3 regions of the Aliamphritea hakodatensis genome follow, and region 2 is predicted to be linked to each of the others. Evidence: predicted binding sites of a transcription regulator. Region 2 holds the regulator's gene; each other region holds the start of a gene.

Region 1 (6,308 bases), 2.0 Mb from region 2:
TGGCGATAAAAATAGCTGTGATCAGTTTCTGACCAACAATTTCGTCATGCTCGGCCTGAAGCGCTGCATTGAGCGTGAATTGCTGTACATCTTCCAGCATTGCAATCAGTGCATGGTCGATCTTCTCTTCCAGTGCAATGATACTCTCAGCTTTGCTGAAAGCGGCTACGGCATCACCGTTAGATACTTCCTTGAGTATTTTCTTGGCGGCCTTGTCATACTGAAGATGTTCAGCATCGACTTTTTTCAGGGCTGCCAGCAGAGTGGTGAACTTCTGCCGGGCTTTTTCAGAATGGGTGTTCTGAATGGCGTTTTCAATCATGTGTTCGAGTTCAACAAACTCTTTCTCGGCTTTATTAGCCAGTTTGCTGAATGTGCTCACAGATTTCTGCAGTTCGGCTTTCTGATCGATTCCGCTGGCCATGGCCAGGCCCTGCGCCAGTGACCGCTCGAACATGATTGCCTGCTCAAGCTGATACTCAGTAATGTGGGTAAGCCCGTTGGTAATCGGGATGTCTTCTTCGGCGATATCGATCAGTTCGATACCGATTTTCTGCATTTGTGTCAGGGCGACACCGCCCAATATCAGTAACAGCAGTAACTGTATACCGGCAAACAGATAAATTCGTGATGAAATACGTAGGGAGGAAAACACGAATATACTCCTCAAATTATTCGGCTGGGGGAACTTGTTTGAAACAGCCAGACCACCTTACACCGTGGTTTCTGAAGAAAGAAACCCACGTGCAGGGAAAACCCCGGTATTTTCGGTGGAAAACACTTGTTTTAAAAATTACTTAAACAGTGGGTGGGTTTTTACCGTATGGGAAATCTATGTTTTGTTTAAAAATTAAAACGATTTTTAAATGTACATAAAATGGGGATTACAGTGCGTTTTTAATGATGAAAGGCGTAGTCAACCCCAGCATTAGCACTGTGCATAAGGAAGCTTTGCCTACGGATTTTGCACTTAACGTAAGCTGAACGGTTGTTCAGTATCAGTGGCTGCTGTTGCAAATTTTGTTTCAGGCAGCGGATAAAGTGGCTTTCATCCAGGCGTTCCGGGTTGGCAGGAATCACTGCAAAACAGTTGTTATCCAGCCTGGCCAGAATATCTTCAGCCATCAGAAACTGATGAATGCGCTGGGCAGCTTTTGCCTGTATTACATCAGAATCGTCCCTGTAGTGTAGGACGTTTTCTGCGGGTTGCTCTTTGATTTCAATCAATAAAAGGTGCAGTTGCAGATCAGGCTCCTGCTGGTGGCGGTTGTTGAGAAAGTCTTTGATGAAGCGGGCGTTGTGGGTGCCGGTGACCGGGTCCAGATATTTCAGTGCTCTCAGGCGATGAATAATTTTTTGCTGATATGCAGGGTTGTTGAGTATTTGAATGTCAGGCTGACGTACGCTTTTAAACTCACAGTGGTGTGACGGATTCAGTGTATTGGCGCGGCGGTCGATGCTGAGTAACAGCTGGCGGGCCTGGCTGTTGAGTATTCTGAAACCGCTGCGCAGCAGGTTCTGGCTGATCAGGATGGCGATCAGTAGCATAAACAGGGTGCTGGCCAGCACGATCTGTTCCGGGGATCTGGCCGGTAACGGGTAGTCAGCCCAGTAGGTTGCAAGCTGGACATTGATGATCCATATCGTCATGACCGCAATGACCACCGGCAGCGTAATGACACCATAGCGTAGCCAGAAATGTAACGCCTGAAGCTGCCGTGGCTTAAGTTGTTTGTGTTGTTGCCGGAGCAGGCAGCTGACGGCGTTATAAATGCCCAGAAAACCAAAACCGATGATCACTTTTTCGGCGCTGCCGGGTGGAAAGTCAAACGTCAGGGCATTAAATGTAGCAATGGCGCAGCCGAGCATGGTCCAGATAAGTATCTGAATACAGAAAGACGTTGCAGGAGATGTCTCTGCGGTATCAGGGGCTGTGCGGTTTTGGGCTGACTGAATACAGAGGGCGGTCAGTATCACGGAAGTAGCATAGAGGCTCAGCAGAGTATGGGCAGGCATTCCGGCCAAAAAGGGGCATACCAGTATGCTGTAGATGCACAGCAGGACCGACCAGTGGAAGCCGGCCAGTATGGTGGTTGGATATGCATATTCACGGAATATTAAGGCCATGTTCCCTTTGCCGTCATTCAGTTTCAGTACATATATTTTTGCCTGATTAACCACAGAAAAGAAAGGGGTTAAGGCAAAAAAACTACGACTAATGGCTGATAAGGGAAAATGTGTATAAAACAGCCGGCAGATGTGCCGGCTGTCAGGGGCTGATCAGAGAGGTTGCAGATTGGCGTAACCGACAACCAGCCATTTTGTGCCTTCGTAGTCGAAGTTAATCTGGACCCGGGCTTTTGGCCCCTGGCCTTCATAATTAACGACCACGCCGTCACCGAAGATCGGATGGGAAACCCGCTGGCCAAGTACGATGGACGGTACATCCTGACCGGCCTGTGCCTGCGCATATGAGGGTTGCTGCGGTGCCCGCTGAGCTGTCACCGGGCGGCGAATGCTGGCATTCAGGCGCACTTCCTGCAGATGTTCTTCCGGGATCTCGCGGATGAAACGGGACGGGCGGTTAAAGGTTTCGTTGCCGTGCAAGCGGCGGGATTCCGCGTATGTCAGATACAGCTGCTGCATGGCCCGGGTAATGCCGACGTAGCAAAGCCGGCGTTCTTCTTCCAGGCGGCCGGGTTCTTCAATTGACATATTGTGCGGGAACAGGCCTTCTTCCATACCTGCCAGAAACACCAGCGGAAACTCCAGGCCCTTTGCGGAGTGAAGGGTCATCAGCTGTACGCTGTCCTGATGTTCATCAGCCTGGGTATCACCGGCATCCAGAGCGGCCTGGTCAAGGAAGGCAGATAACGGCGTGGCGTTAACGTTTTCTTCTTTATCAGGTTCCCAGGTGGAAAGGTACTGACGCGCTGCGCTGACCAGTTCTTCAAGGTTTTCGACCCGCGCCTGTCCTTTCTCACCCTTTTCTTTCAGGTGATGCTCAATCAGACCGGAATACTGCACTACGTGTTCTGTCTGTTCGTTCAGTTCGGCATGCTGGGTGTTCTGGTCAAGGTCGTTGATCAGATCAATAAAGGCCTGCAGGGCGTTGGCAGCCCGGGCAGAGAGTTTATTAAGTTCCACCACTTCATTGGCAGCACGCCACATGGAGACGCCTTCTGTCCGGGCGTGCAGACGGACTTCTTCAATGGTTTTGCCGCCAATACCCCGTGTAGGCACGTTAATGACCCGCTCCATGGCGGTGTCATCTTCACGGTTGCCCAGCAGGCGCATGTAGGCAAGGGCGTTTTTGATTTCGAGCCGGTCATAGAAACGCTGGCCCCCGTAGATACGGTATGGCATACCAGCACGGATCAGAGCTTCCTCAAGCACCCGTGACTGGGCATTGGAGCGGTACAGAATGGCTGATTCATTGCGCAGGTTGCCGTCCCGCACCCAGCTTTCAATCTGATCGACGATGAAGCGTGACTCGTCCTGCTCATTGAAGGCGGCGTAAACGGAGATGGGTTCGCCATCGGTGCCCTCGGTCCACAGTTCTTTACCCAGACGTCCCTGGTTATTGACGATAACGGCGTTGGCAGCGCTGAGGATATTCCGGGTGGAACGGTAGTTCTGTTCCAGACGCACTACGGTCGTGTCGTTGTAGTCGTCTTTAAAGCGCTGGATATTCTCGATTTTAGCGCCACGCCAGCCGTAAATGGATTGGTCGTCATCGCCGACGGCCATCAGTTTTTCCGGCTGGGGCTGGCGCGGGTCCATTTCGCTGCACAGCAGTTTCAGCCAGGCATACTGGATGGTGTTGGTGTCCTGAAATTCGTCCACCAGAATATAGCGGAAGCGGTCCTGATAGTGCTTCAGCAGGGAAGGGTTGCGGTCACGCAGTAATTCCAGTGACCGCAGGATCAGTTCACCAAAGTCCACCATGCCGCCACGTTCACAGGCTTCTTCATAGGCGCTGTACATGGTGACCATCATCTGCGCATAGGGATCACCGCCGGGGTCAATATGGGCGGCGCGCAGGCCATCATCTTTCTGAGCGTTGATGTACCACTGGAACTGCTTGGCCGGCCAGCGGCTGTCATCCAGATTCATTTCTTTGCTGAGCCGTTTGACCAGGCGTAACTGATCGTCAGAGTCCATGATCTGGAAGTTTTCAGTCAGGCCCGCATCGCGCCAGTGTGCCCGCAGAATCCGGTGCGCCAGTCCGTGGAAGGTGCCTACCCACATACCACTGGGGTTCAGGCCCATCAGTTCTTCGATCCGGCCGCGCATTTCTTTGGCTGCTTTGTTGGTAAAGGTCACCGCCATAATCGAATAGGGTGACAGGCCTTCTGTCTGAATCAGCCAGGCGATCCGGTGAACCAGTACCCGGGTTTTGCCTGAGCCTGCACCGGCCAGAACCAGCAGGTTACCAAGTGGCGCGGAAACTGCGTCGCGCTGCGCTTCGTTGAGTGAGTCAAGCAGGTGAGATACGTCCATAAGTGCCCGGGTCTGTGCTGATGCAGAATTTGCTGTATAAATAATCAGTAGCGGATTATAGCAGACCCATGAACGGGTGCGAGTGTTATCTGAACAGCCGGTACAAAAGAAAGGCAGAAAGAAAAAAAGCATTCAATCGTCACTGAATGCTTTCTTGAAATGTAGTCTGTCCGGCTTTGCCTCCTTTACCTGCCTTACAGATTTCCGGCCGTTGGCCAGTGCTATTCCCTTTGCTTAAAAGTGCGTCCCTGAATCCCGGTGGTTCATCATGAGCCTTGCGGGGTGGTCGGTGCTCCTGCTGACCCTGTGCTGCTTATCCCTGCAGCCTGATCTTCCCTGTTTAACGGTAACGTCCTGTTTGCCGTGAACACGTCCCTGGTTCATTAAGGCTGCTTCCTGCAACCGCTGGCCTCCATGGCCTCTTTTCTGCCTGAGCTGATGACCGGAATGTCCTTTACTCCGGCCGGATCTGTCATTGAGTGGCGCTTTCCGTGTGCCTGACAGATCACGGTGTTCCCTTCAGCAGGTGATCATCCTGTTCGCCTGACTGTTTCGGGCTCCGAGCTTCCTGCTCATGTAAACAACTCTTATTTAAATAACAGTGTTTGTTTGATTTCTGCATCCTGCAGTTGTCGGCTTCCTTAGCCTTTTGTCTGCTCTGGCAGATATTTCCGGAGTGTCCTTTACTCCGGCTGATCTGTCTTAACCGGTGCTGTCCCTGCACCAGACAGGTCTTTGTGCTTCCTTTCAGTGGGTAATCGTCCTGATCACCGGGGCATCCTGCCCTTGTTATTTAATTATTGAGATTTGCGTGTCAGAAGATATAGGAATAATTCCTAAAAGGTTTTTTTGTTTGAATTTTCTGGCGTTTAAATTTTGTTGGATGGGTAAAAAATTGATGCAGATCAATGTTTCAGACGGGCGCGTCATGTATTTAGAAATGACGGTTTTATTCATTTTTTGTTCATTTTTGCAGCGCCGGGCGTTTGACCACCGGGGAGATAAGCAATACGTTTATGTGCTGCTAAAGGGGGGCAGTTGTCAGTGAGGGATGAGTCGGAGAGAGGGCCGTTAAGCGTTTTTGCCGGGCTGGCGCGCAGGGTTTCAGACGTGCCGCCCCGGCGTCGGGGGGCACTCTTGAGTAACAGGCGTTCTGTTACCGTTTTCTGCTCTTCCTGCGACGGGGTTCAGCGCGCATATCGGTTATCTGGAACTCGATTTTTTTCTGCTCCATATCCACACGGGCTACGGTGACCTGAACAGTGTCGCCAATTGAATAGTGGTTGTGATTCCGTTCACCTGTCAGGCGTTGCCTGGTCTCGTCAAAATGATAAAAATCGGTGTTGAGTGTACTGATATGTACCAGGCCTTCGATTTTTATATCATCCAGTTCGATGAATAAGCCAAACGCTGTCACCGTGGTAACCGTGCCGGTAAAGGCCGTACCGGTAGTGTCTTTCATGTAGTCACATTTAAGCCAGGCATCGACGTCCCAGCTGGCTTTGTCTGCCCGGCGGGATTGTTGTGAGCAGTTCGCTGCCAGCGTGTGCATGCTTTCTTTGCTGTACGGATAGCTGACTGACGGGTCCAGTGGCTCAGCACTTTTTACCCGGTGAACAGGATCACTGCCGATGCCGGTTAGCCGCTTCAGGGCCCGGCGCATTGTGCCGCCGCTTTCCTGCCGGCGGATCACTGAGCGGATTGCCCGGTGTACCAGCAGATCAGGATAGCGACGGATCGGTGAAGTGAAGTGCGCATAAGCCGGGTAAGCTAAGCCGAAATGACCGTTGTTGTCGGCGCTGTAT
Region 2 (6,308 bases):
ACCAATCTGAGTACTGAGGCTGTTGCTGCCTGCCGGGATTATATTCAGGACAGCTACGGTGATAAGTATTTACCTGAGGCACCGAACCGTTATAGCAGTAAAGAAGGCGCGCAGGAAGCACACGAAGCGATTCGTCCTTCGGATGTGACGGTTGAGGCTACATCCCTGAAAAGCATGGAGCGGGATGCTGAGCGCCTCTATGAGCTTATCCGTCGTCAGTTTATTGCATGTCAGATGATGCCTGCGCTGTACACCAGTACACGCATTACGGTTAAGGCCGGTGAGTTTGAACTGTCTACAAAGGGCCGGATCCTGCGCTTTGACGGCTATACCCGGGTGCTGTCAAAAGCAAAAGCAGATGACGATATTATTTTGCCGGACGTACAGCAGGGTGACACCCTGAAGCTGGAAAAGATTGAACCCAAACAGCACTTCACTAAACCCTCGCCACGATATACTGAAGCGTCGCTGGTGAAAGAACTTGAGAAGCGCGGTATTGGCCGCCCATCGACCTATGTGCCTATTATTTCGACCATACAGGACCGTGGTTACGTTGAGTCACAGAATCGTCGTTTTTATGCCCAGAAGATGGGTGACATTGTTACTGAGCGGCTGGTAGAGAACTTTACTGATCTGATGGATTACAGTTTCACAGCCCGTATGGAAGAAGCGCTGGATGATATTGCCAGTGGCGAAGCGGATTGGAAGGTATTGCTGAATCAGTTTTACAACGGTTTTGTAAACCGTTTGGAAATTGCTCAGCAACCTGAAGGCGGCATGCGGCCTAACTCGCCGACTGCAACTGATATTCCGTGTACGACCTGCGGCCGTGAAATGATGATCCGGACAGGTACTACCGGGGTCTTTTTAGGCTGTTCCGGCTATGCGCTGCCACCAAAAGAGCGCTGTAAGTCGACAATGAATCTGATTCACGGCGATGAAGTCGTCAGTGTTGACGGTGATGATGAAGAAGAATCCCGCATTCTGATTAATAAACACCGTTGCAAGATTTGTGATACGGCAATGGACAGCTATCTGATTGATGAGCAGCGTAAATTGCATATCTGCGGCAATAACCCGGATTGCAGTGGCTTTGAGGTCGAAAAAGGCAGCTACAAGATTAAAGGCTATGACGGCCCGGTTATCGACTGTGATAAATGTGGCGCGGAAATGCAGCTGAAAACCGGTCGGTTCGGTAAGTTCTTTGGCTGTACCGCTGAGGGCTGTAAAAATACCCGTAAACTGCTGAAGAGTGGTGAAGCTGCACCGCCGAAGATGGACCCGGTACCTATGCCTGAGCTGGCCTGTGACAAGGTTGAGGACACCTACGTATTGCGTGACGGCGCGTCCGGTTTGTTCCTGGCTGCCAGCCAGTTCCCGCGGAAACGGGAAACCCGCGCGCCAAAGATCAGTGAGTTGTTGCCGCACCAGAAAGAAATTGATCCGAAGTACAGCTTCCTGTTCAGTGCACCGGTTCAGGATGATGAGGGTAACCCGAGTATTGTCCGTTACAGCCGGAAAACCAAAGAGCAGTATGTGATGACTGAAGTAGAGGGTAAGGCGACGGGCTGGCGGGCTTTTTATCAGGGTAATAGCTGGGTAGTTGAAGCCGCGAAGGCAAAGCCAAAGGCTAAAGCGAAAGCTAAGAAGTAAGGGTCTACACTTAGGGTTGATGGCCACGGCTTTTGCTGTGGCCATTGATGTGTAGTATTTCTTTTTTTTGGCAGGTACCTGTATGTCTCTGAGTGGTTTGAGTCTGACAAATCAGCGACTGTATTTTGCAAAACTGCAGTTGCAGCAATATAGCGCGCTGGCTGACGGTGAGTCAGAGCCTGCGCGGCAGGCACAGTATGAGTCTGTTGTATTTCATCTGATACAGGCTTACCGGTCATTTCTGCGTGAATTGGCAGAGGCCCAGAATGTCCCGTTATCAGCTGATACAGGCAGTGCTGTTGTCTTACTTGAAGGATGTTCTGCGGACTTTGTATCACCGGAACTGCAGGAGCTGGCGATGCTTGAAACAGAAATCGCCTCCTGGCTGGCGCAGATGCAACGGACATTTGTACAGCTTTCTGCTTTGGGTGGAGACAGTCATGAAACCGGTGTAGTGCATCATTCTGAGATCAGTTTAACGATGCTGACTGATGATGACCGGCAATCCAGTCTCACATTGTGGCTGGAAGCATTGTCTTCAGTTATACAGCGCTTACGCGCTGTATCTCAGGAATGGTAATTCATTTTTTAAGATAGAGTTTTATTGATGGCTGAGTTGTTTCTGGAAATTGTTGAGCTTGAGAGTGGTGAAGTTGTACTGCGTGAAATGGAGTCCGATGATGTGCCTGTGATGCGGGTCAGCTTCTCGGATGATATGAAAAAGCGCCTGCAGGATCAGCATCTTGATGTGGCGAAGGTGATGCTGAGTGCCGGCATTCACATGGCTGCAGAAATACAGAATAAGGCTGCTGAAGCACAGGAGCTTAAAAGTGCGGAAGATGAGAAACCGCCGGTTTTGCACTGAGCAGTTAACGATCATAAAAAAAGCGCCACAGGGCGCTTTTTTTATGGCGGATAAAAACTGTTTTATGAGGCTATGCGGTCCCGGATCACAATGCCGTGGCTGGCGCCGTGTTCAGCTGCATTTTCCAGGCCGTTTAGTTGCTCATTGCTGAGCATTCCGGGCCAGGTGATTACCGCGTGGCAGGTGCCTGCTTTCAGGGCCTGGCATGCCAGATCATAAGTTGTGTGGCTGGCGTCGGGTTGTAACAGCATGATCTTGTTAAGATCAATGCCGGCAGCCGAAAGCAGTGCTTTGGGCAGGCTGCTTGGCGGTGCAATCCAGGCAAACCAGCGATCGTCGCGGCTTAACTGAGCAAGCAAAGGCAGTAACATCGTTAACTGATCAAAATCATTGTTTTGCATAACAATTTCAGTGATTTTGCCAGCAAGAGCGGGCATCGGCTGAGATACCTGTTCAGTTAACATGCTGTCAGAAGGGCGAATCAGGGGAATATTCGCGTTCTGAGTGGGTTGAGTTACCAGTTCTGCCTGCATCATGTCGTTATCCTCTTCTAATCACGCCTACGCCAAGGCCTTCAATAGACAATTCCTGTTCTTCCAGGTTGATCACAATCGGGTCAAATTCTTCGTTTTCAGCAATCAGGTACACTAAGTTGCCATCTTTTCTGAAGCGTTTAACGGTAACGTCATCTTCGATACGGGCGACAACGATTTCTCCGTTTTTTGCCTGTTTGCACTGATGTACGGCAAGCAGGTCACCGTCCATAATGCCAACATTCTTCATGCTGGTGCCCCGTACCCGCAGGAGATAGTCCGCTGGCGGGTGAAAGAAGTCTGCAGCAATGGTGCAGCGGTCTTCAACGTGTTGCTGAGCCAGTATCGGGTTACCTGCGGCGACCTGTCCGACGACAGGCAGGCCTGCAGCTTCCTGTTCAAGGTCGGGAATACGGATACCCCGTGATGTGCCAGGTATCATTTCGATTGCGCCTTTACGCGCCAGCGCCTTGAGGTGTTCTTCTGCAGCATTAGCAGATTTAAACCCCAGTTCCCGGGCAATGTCTGCACGGGTTGGCGGATAGCCGGTGGTTGCAATGTAATGTTTTATACATTCAAGAACATCGGTTTGTCGTTGTGTTAGTTTCATGATGATCTCTGTGTTTTTATCCAGTGCCTGTAACTATATACAGTATTTTGCTTTTGTAAACATTTTTTATGTTTATATATCCAGTGTTATTGATAGAATGGCCGCCATTCATACAGACGGATTGATTGACGTGCTGACCGACGATCTTAAAAAACAGATACAGACTGCTTACAGTAAGTTTTTAGCCAGCCGTGGCTTAAAAGCCCGTGCCGGTCAGAAGCGGATGATCGCAGAAGTGGCTAAAGTCATTGGTAATATCCCTGTTGACGATAAAGCTCAGCGCCTGGGGGAAAATCACGTCTGTGTTGTAGAGGCGGGAACCGGGACGGGCAAAACGATCGGCTATTTGCTGGCGGCAATTCCGGTTGCCAAGGCTTTAAAGAAGAAGATTATTCTGTCTACCGCCACCGTGGCCCTTCAGGAACAGTTACTGCACAAAGATTTGCCTGAAGTACTTGAACATACTGAATTGTCGATGAGTTTTACCCTTGCAAAAGGGCGGGGCCGCTATCTTTGTATTAACAAGGTTGAGCAACACCTGGATTCAAGTGCTTCAACCGGTCAGATCGCACTGTATGAAGATGAACAGGCGATGCGGCTGGACCCGGAAACGGAGACTTTTTACAAGCACCTGCTTAATGAGTACGCGTCGGGCCGCTGGGACGGTGACCGGGATAATCTTACCGAAGAGATCGAAGATGCCCGCTGGGGACCCTTAACCAGTGACCATTTACAGTGTACTAACCGCCGCTGTACCAACTTCAGTGCCTGCAGCTTTTTTAAGGCACGGCGGGATCTGGATCAGGTTGAATGCGTGATTGCTAATCACGATATTGTTCTGGCGGATCTCTCTCTGGGGGGCGGGGCTATCCTGCCTGATCCCGGTGAAGCGATATATATTTTCGATGAGGGGCATCATCTGGCGCCCAAGGCCAGTAATCATTTTGCGTTCAGTTTGCGGATCAAGTCATCGTCGCGCTGGCTCAATACCCTTCCCAAGCAACATGCTCAGATGCTGGAACAGCTCGGTCATCCGGGTGTGATGTCTCAGTATGTTGAGCAAACGTTACGTCCTGGCGAAGATTTAAAAATTCTGCTTGAACAGATCCATGAGCTGGTGAAGCCGCTGATGGTCAATGCTGAAAATGGCCGGATACGTGACCGTTACCGCTTTGCCGGTGGTGAAGTCCCTGAAGAGTTAAGGCTGATGTTCAAAGATTCTGAGCATCTGGCTGCCCGGCTGTTAACCCGTCATGAAATGTTACTGGACCTTTTCCGTGAGGCGCTGGACGGTGAGGTGGGTGACATTGATAAACAACTGGCTGAGCAGTGGTATCCGAGGCTTGGGCTTATGGTGTCGCGCTTTCAGTCCATTACCGGTCTGTCGAAAAGTTTTTTCCGGGCTGATGAGCTGAAAGAAAGCCCCACAGCCCGCTGGGTCAATCTGGTAGAGTCGGGTATCGGTCAGGATTTTGAATTTCACAGTGCACCGGTGTCTGCTGCGCATATGCTGCAACAGCATTTGTGGCAAAACTGTTTTGCTGCTGTTGTTACATCCGCGACCCTGACAGCACTGGGGCGATTTGACCGGGTGCTTGATGATCTGGGGCTGCCGCCTGACACCCCGAGTCATAGTTTGCTGAGCCCGTTTGATCATTATAATGCGGCTGAGCTTTATATCCCGGCGATGAATGCCGAGGCCAGTGATCCGGACGCACATACCCAGGCGGTGTGTGACTTCCTGAACAGTGAGCTCGACAGTAAAGCGGCTACGCTGGTGTTATTTACTTCCTGGCGCCAAATGCGCACAGTGCTTGCCTCGCTGGACGAAAAGCTCAACAATAGTGTGCTGTCACAGGGTGATTACAGTAAAAATGAAATACTGAAGCGTCATCGCAGCCGTATTGATGACGGTGAGGGCAGTATTATTTTTGGTTTGGCCTCCTTCACTGAGGGGGTTGATCTGCCAGGGAAGTACCTGACGGAGGTTATCATCACCAAGCTGCCGTTCAGTGTGCCGGATGACCCCGTTGATGCGACCATGGCAGAATGGATTGAAAACAAAGGCGGTAATGCCTTTATGGAGTGGTCTGTTCCGATGGCTTCGGTGCGCCTGACGCAGGCCGCCGGCCGGTTATTACGGACCGAACAGGATACCGGCAGAATCGTTCTGCTGGACCGGCGAGTAGTAAGCCGGCGCTATGGGCGGCAATTATTAGATGCCTTGCCGCCTTTTCGGCGTACCGTTGGCTAATGCCTGACGGTAACGTCTTTCGATGAGTTCCGGGCTTTGTAAGGTATGCGCTTCTTAAGTGGAAAAGAGAAAGTGAAGAGTATGCAGCATAGCCGGCGGAATAATATAAGTATTTGAATACATAGGTACTAACTTGATAAAAAATTTGTTTCGTAAGGTGAATAAGTCACCGGAATCAGCAGAGGCACAGCCGCAGGCTGCAGCCGTTACGTCTCAGGAAAAGTCGACTGAAGCCAAAACAAAGTCAAAGCCAAAGGTAAAATCCAAACCGCGGCAGCCAAAGGCGAAGCCACCGGTTTCGTGGTCTGTGGATCAGTTTCAGGTGGAGCCTGAGGAGGGTAAACAGCGTTTTCACGACTTTAATTTGCCAGATGATGTGATGCATGCCATTGC
Region 3 (6,308 bases), 760 kb from region 2:
AATATACATCTCCTTCGCCAAATTGAGTGTTATAGAAACTTACAATACCGACTCCAAAGTACGTATCTGAGAATGATACATCTCCCTTACCAAATTGTGTTTTAGAAAAGTTAACGTCCCCATATGTAGGAAAGCGATATCCCGCAAAGTTTAAAGCTTTATCTTTACTGCGGTACTGAGAGAAGTCTACTTTACTAAAGTCCACATTTGCTTCGGGAAAGCCCGCGATGTACTTATTCCATACTTCTTTGCCTGCCAGGAACTTCTCAAGTACTTCATCACCTTTTAAAACTATGCGTTCATTACTCATTGAGTGTCGTTCCTTGTTGTCGAGAGCAGGGGGCTACAGGAGGGACAATATAGCGATGATTGATGCTTACCGGAAGAGCACACCTATCTTGGTAACACCGTCGCGATAGATGCCGTCGGGAAGCATTTCTGTATGAACAAATGTCAAGTTCGCTGATTCGTAGGCTGCCTATACTTCATTTGTACTGGCTCGAGATACGCTGTTGGGGGTGAAGTCATGGATGAATACACTGTCAGGTTTAACCAAAACTTTCCCTCGCAGTATTTATGTACAGTTTTTATTTTTATCGCTTTGCTTCTGGGCAACTCTGTTGCAGCGGTGGCTGAGCAGTCAGAACCTCCAGAAGCACAAGCCCCGTCAGACGTAAGCCCATTCATACAGCAACAACTACAAAGCCCGGAAGGGTTGTTTGAACTGTTAATGATAGGTGTCTTTAGTGACGACCTTGATTTAATAGAGCAAAGCCTTATCAACCAGGTAAATCTGAAGAGCACAACAGAACAAGGTGAATCCCCGATATTCATTGCTGCCGCCCTGGGTAATGAAAGGGTAGTGAAATTGCTGCTCAGCTACAGGAATGAGTTTGATCTCAATAAACCCAATAATGAGGGCATATCTCCGTTAATGGCTGCCGTTATGGGGGAGCATACAGGTGTTGTGAAGATGCTTATTGATGCTGGCGCGGATTATAAGGCATCAAATTTCAATGAAGGGCAAATACAGAGCGTTCAGAGCCTGGCGTTGGCAAGCAACGACCCTGATTTGGTCGAATTATTTGATAAGGAAAGGGCAGATGCCCTAAGACTTAACATTAATCTGATCATTGCATCATCCGACTTATTCGATGGGGCCATAGAAGGTGATGTCGATCGGGTCAGAAACAGTCTGGAATTTTTTACCGACACTGACAGAACCACAATTCTTGACGAAAACGGCTGGTCTCCGCTTATGCATGCAGCGGCTAACGGTCACCTGAATGTTGTTAAGTTCCTGGTTGATGCTTCATTTGATGTAAATCAGCAGTACGGAGAAGAGCGGTTAACCATCTTGATGGCTGCAGCGGCAAATGATGATATTGATCTGGCCAAATATATCATCAGCCAGGGTGGCCGCTTTAGCTTGAGACAAAAAAACGGGCTTACGGCTGCCCAAATTGCCAGGGCTGTTGGCGCGACTTCTGTGTTAACCGTACTTGAAGGCACTCATAAGTCTGCAGATGCTTTCGTCGCGGCCAAAACAGGCGATATAGGGGCTTTACTTGGTTTTATGAAGAAGCGAAATGTCTCTGCCATGACTGATGATAAAGCCTGGACGCCTTTTTTCCATGCCGTTAACTCAAATCAGCTAAAAGCAGCCGTTTTGATTCTGAGTAAATATAACTCCAGACCCGTTCATCACATGACAGTACGTGGTGAAAGCCCTATGACAATTGCCATAGCAAACGGAAACATGGACATGGTTAAGTTGCTGGTCAGGCATGGGGCCCCAATAGAGAAAAACATTAAGGGGGATCTACCGCTGGATGCTTTGGCGGCACAGCTTAACCAACAAGAAATTGCTAAATACTTAAAAGCACAACGCAAAGAGCTGACGCTTGAACTTCAAAGGGAGTTACTGATTGCTGGTTATAAGGTTGGTAAACCGGATGGTATAGCCGGCGGCATGACTAAAAAGGCGTTGGTGTCTTTTAATAAAACCGTTACAAAACCACTAAATTATCGCGAAACAATAAACTACTTAAGGTCTGGCAGGGGAAAGCGCTCTTTTTATGTTTGCAATGTAAGTAAAAAAAAGAAGGTTTTTTACGCGGTTGCGAATCTACGTAATTATAAGGTCGGTGGCTGGTGGGGCGTTGATAAAAACAGGTGTAGATTGCATACAAGTAAGATTGGTATGAATGGTGAGGCCACATTTTTACACAGTACGCATTTTAAAAACTTTGAAAGGACTGAGTTAATCTGTGCGCCACAAACTGTTATAGATCATAGTACTTCAAAGAAATGTAAAGCAATGGAGACGTTTTATCATGTACCCCTGACAGACAAAGGGATTGTCGTATGGATAGGGGGCTGAGATGAATCATTTGTCGAGAGCGTCGCTGTTCTGTGCATTGATCATCCAATTATCTATTGTAGATACGACGCATGCACGCTACGTACCCGCAGCGCCTATTGATCCTAAAGATCGACAAGAATGCTCGGATCATGCCAAAAGGCTTCGAGCCATAAGTAAGTCTATTTATGATAAAGCAAGGGAAGCGCGCCGAAGATTTTATGCTACTCGTCCTACACCTAGGCAGTCGACAGCATTTAGCGAATGGCATAGTGGTGTCTGTAAAGAAGGGAATGATATTTTCGTCAGATCAATGCGTGAAGAAAATGAATGCCATAGGCAGGTTAGAGCATATAAGAAATCGGTGAGAAGCCAAAACACGCTTGCTAATCAGTCGAAAAGAGTTTTCAACCAACCTAGAAAGGTTATATTTAAAAGTTATCAGCCATCAGCAAAAAAAATGGCAGTTAGCTATGTGTCTAAACATAATTCCGATGTAGCAGCGATTAATCATGTCAGGAATCAATATTTAAAAAGACAAAAACAAATAGCGCTAGCTAAAACAGCCTGGGGGTTGATTAACGGGCAAGGTGGATGGGCTCAGCGATTAGATTTTGCAAAAAACTCTTCACTTCAGCTAAACGGCTTGAGGAAGGGGAATCCATTATCAAAGATGTTAACTTCATCCGGTATTAAATCTGTAAGCGGGATTGGTGCTGATTTAATTAAACGTTTTGAGTCAGGGTTTCAATCGTTTAACCATGGTTACTCCGGTAACCGATATCAGCCTTATCAAAGTTTATTGAATATATCGAACTATGCGCATGAATCTATCAACCTCGGTAAGACTGACCTTCTGAGTGAAGTCAATAGCATCCGGTTTGAGGATGGCAATATGCATCCGTCGGTGAAAATAGTTCAGGCTATTGCGGATAGCTATGTTAAGTATAAAACGGTGATAGCCAGCCAGCCGAAGAGGAGTGTTGCGGTTCGGAAACCCAACAGAGCCCAACCCAGCCGAAGCAGCCAAATGTATAAAAATGATAATCCTGATTGCGAAAAGATTTCGCGAAGATCAGGACTTGATCTGCTTAACGACGCTGAACTGATGAGAGATCAACATGAAAGTATTAGAGAATCCACCAGGCAGGTATTAATTTCTATGGGTTGTCGGCCAAACTTTTAAGAATGTAAACAATAGGCTCTGTCTGTTGCTCTCCATTGTTAACGTGTTTCAGTAGCTGAAGCACGTTTTCTTGCTTATACTGTATTTATGTACAGTATAAGGTTTGTTCTATGCTTCGTTTTATTCCCATACCGGCACAGGCCGGCATCAGCGGTTTTGAGTCGCCGGCTGCTGAGTACACACAATCTGCCCTGAATCTGGATGAGCTGCTCATCGATCATCCGTCTGCTACCTACCTTGGCTATGCCGAGGGGGAGTCCATGGTAGGAGAAGGGATCTTCTCCGGTGATTTACTGGTGATCTCACGGTTCGAGAAAGTGAAAGACCAGGACGTCGTTGTTGCCAACCTCAATGGCGTGTTTGTTTGTAAGAAGATCGACAAGCGCCGGGCTATGCTGCTGTCGGCGGCGCCGGGCAGGGCGCCGTATCATATCCGTGAAGGGGATGATTTTCAGATTGAAGGGGTGGTGATCCGCTCCATCCGCTTGCACCGGCCGCTGGTGAAGAGTATCTGATGTACGCGCTCTGTGATGCCAACAGCATGTATGCCAGCTGTGAGAAGATCTTTGATCCTTCGATTCGTGATAAACCTGTGGTGGTGCTAACCAATAATGATGGCTGCATCTGTGCAGCGTGTCATATCGCTAAGCGTCTGGGCATCGATAAGAAGTTTGTGCCGTACTTTAAGGTAAAGGAAGATCTTGAGCGAGCTGGGGCGGTGATCCGGTCCAGTAACTATGAGCTGTACGCGGATATCAGCCAGCGGATGATGGATGTGTGTTCCCGGTATGCGCCAAACAGCCATATCTATTCCATTGATGAAGTGTTTCATGATTACCAGGGCTGGATGCCGCCTGAAGGCTGGTTTAAGCATGCCTGGGCCATTCGCAGGGCCGTTTGGCAGGAAGTACGTTTACCCATAGGCGTGGGCATAGGCCCAACCCTGACGTTGGCTAAAGCGGCTAACCATGCAGCTAAACGTATACCGGGCTATCGGGGCGTGGCGGTGATCGATGATGAAACAAGCCGTCGGTATGTGCTTCAAAACATGGAACTGACAGACGTTTGGGGCATTGGTAGCCGTCTGGCCAGACGACTACAGGCGCTGGGGGTTGATACGGTATGGAAGCTGGCCAACGCCAACCCGGGCTGGATCCGGAAGAATTTTTCCGTGCTGGTGGAAGGTACGGTGTATGAGTTGAGTGGCATTGCTAAGCTTGGCTGGGATGATGTACGGGCGCCGAAGAAAGAGATTTACAGTATTCGTAGTTTTGGGCAACGGATATTCACCCCGGCTGATCTGTTACAGGCGCTGACTCAGCACGCCGGCATTGCCGCAGCTAAACTGCGCCGGCAGAACAGCCTGGCAGGTACGGCGATTATCTTTGCCACCAGCTCCCCGCACGATGCCCGCGGCTATTATCGGAAATACATCACCCATCGCTTTGCGGTACCGACACAGGATACCACCGTCATCGCCAATGCCTGCCGGCAAGCGGTGCAAGCTATCTATCGCCCGGGAGTACCGTTCTATCGCTGCGGCGTGGGTCTTATAGACCTCAGCGAGAAAGCCGCCTTTCAGCACGACCTCTTCACACCCTCTGCAGACAACCCCGAACTGATGGCCTGCATGGATGCTATCAACGTGAAATACGGCCGTGACACCGCCCACATCGCCGGGCAGGGCATCCGCCAGAAGTTCGCCATGCGCAGGCAGTTTCTTTCCCCTCAGTACACCACCAGGCTGAGTGATATACCAAGGGTCAAGTGTTAATGCATTAGGAAGTAATAACGGTGACGGATTGATGATTTATCAGGCTGGCATGACGTTCAAAAACCGAAAAATTTTGTCACGTAATAGCTCTACCGGATGGTGGGCAGTTTGCTGAAGAAAAATTTCAAGCATTATCGGGTATTGATTGCATAAGTGATGTTTAAGAACCGGCCAGATCCAATTGCCGGCAAGGCTTTTAACGCATACGAGCGCATTGCCGCGGTGCTTTATGTGAGCCGTAGTATGTTCTGAAGAGTCTGGATGTGGCTAAGGTGTATGTGTCTGATCTGGTGGAGTAACAGAGTAGGATGTTTGTATATAGCGTCGAGTCGGTTGATGATTGATTCTCAAATAGTGACTTAATGCATATGTTGTGGAAATCTTTGCTCAAATGGGTCAATATTGCTGCTGCCTATATGTGATGTATGCATGTTTAGGCTTTTATTGATAAGGATTATCGAGATTTTATGGCCTCCCTAGATATTACATTTCAGCTATATCGTTATCAGCTTTTACCTATTGACAGGTTTCTTCAGACCAGCCTGTTGAATGGAGCTAACACAATCAATGAGCTTATTGAAAGGAAAAACGAATTTTTTAATATAGCTCTATCGAATGTATCTGATAGTCCAGGTAAGAAGAAAGATGTTGAGATTAAAATTATAACTTCCGTTGGTGATATCTATCTTCTTAAACTGGCAAAAAAAAGAAAGGTAAATGTAGAAACAAAGCAGTTTAAGAAAGATGAAATAGAAAATTGGCCGTCGGTTTACGTTGTAGTTAATAACCACCCAGATATTCAGATGATTGCTGTTCAAAAAAGAACTAGCGCATTTGTTAACACAGGCACAGTCATAAATCATTTATTTGAAAGCTTAAAGCATACAATGCAGGGTTATCACTTAACGTCATTGTATGAGCCAAAGTTTGAAAGCAAGAAGTTCTGGCGATTGCTTAGCATGCTGCAGAAGCAAGGTGAGGAAGTT

The links. Region 2 encodes LexA, which represses DNA repair genes until DNA is damaged. Its sites were predicted from a motif close to TACTGTNTANNTANACAGTA; they were not measured.
Region 1: a site for LexA is predicted at 4,534-4,553, ahead of uvrD (DNA helicase II). Genes of this name have one in related genera too.
Region 3: a site for LexA is predicted at 3,626-3,645, ahead of PCI15_RS12175 (S24 family peptidase). Genes of this name have one in related genera too.

The regions. Positions count from the first base shown of each region.
Region 1 covers NZ_AP025281.1:5,068,034-5,074,341, reverse strand. Annotated here, with positions in the region: gene PCI15_RS23025 (methyl-accepting chemotaxis protein) at 1-655, opposite strand, end outside; gene PCI15_RS23020 (GGDEF domain-containing protein) at 898-2,127, opposite strand; gene uvrD (DNA helicase II) at 2,281-4,503, opposite strand; gene rnr (ribonuclease R) at 5,660-6,308, opposite strand, start outside.
Region 2 covers NZ_AP025281.1:1,895,851-1,902,158, forward strand. Annotated here, with positions in the region: gene topA (type I DNA topoisomerase) at 1-1,653, shown strand, start outside; gene PCI15_RS08640 (DUF6586 family protein) at 1,736-2,233, shown strand; gene PCI15_RS08645 (hypothetical protein) at 2,261-2,518, shown strand; gene PCI15_RS08650 (cell division inhibitor SulA) at 2,581-3,054, opposite strand; gene lexA (transcriptional repressor LexA) at 3,059-3,661, opposite strand; gene dinG (ATP-dependent DNA helicase DinG) at 3,759-5,915, shown strand; gene rhlB (ATP-dependent RNA helicase RhlB) at 6,223-6,308, shown strand, end outside.
Region 3 covers NZ_AP025281.1:2,654,794-2,661,101, reverse strand. Annotated here, with positions in the region: gene PCI15_RS12190 (pentapeptide repeat-containing protein) at 1-310, opposite strand, end outside; gene PCI15_RS12185 (ankyrin repeat domain-containing protein) at 527-2,383, shown strand; gene PCI15_RS12180 (hypothetical protein) at 2,385-3,548, shown strand; gene PCI15_RS12175 (S24 family peptidase) at 3,659-4,063, shown strand; gene PCI15_RS12170 (Y-family DNA polymerase) at 4,063-5,322, shown strand; gene PCI15_RS12165 (hypothetical protein) at 5,790-6,308, shown strand, end outside.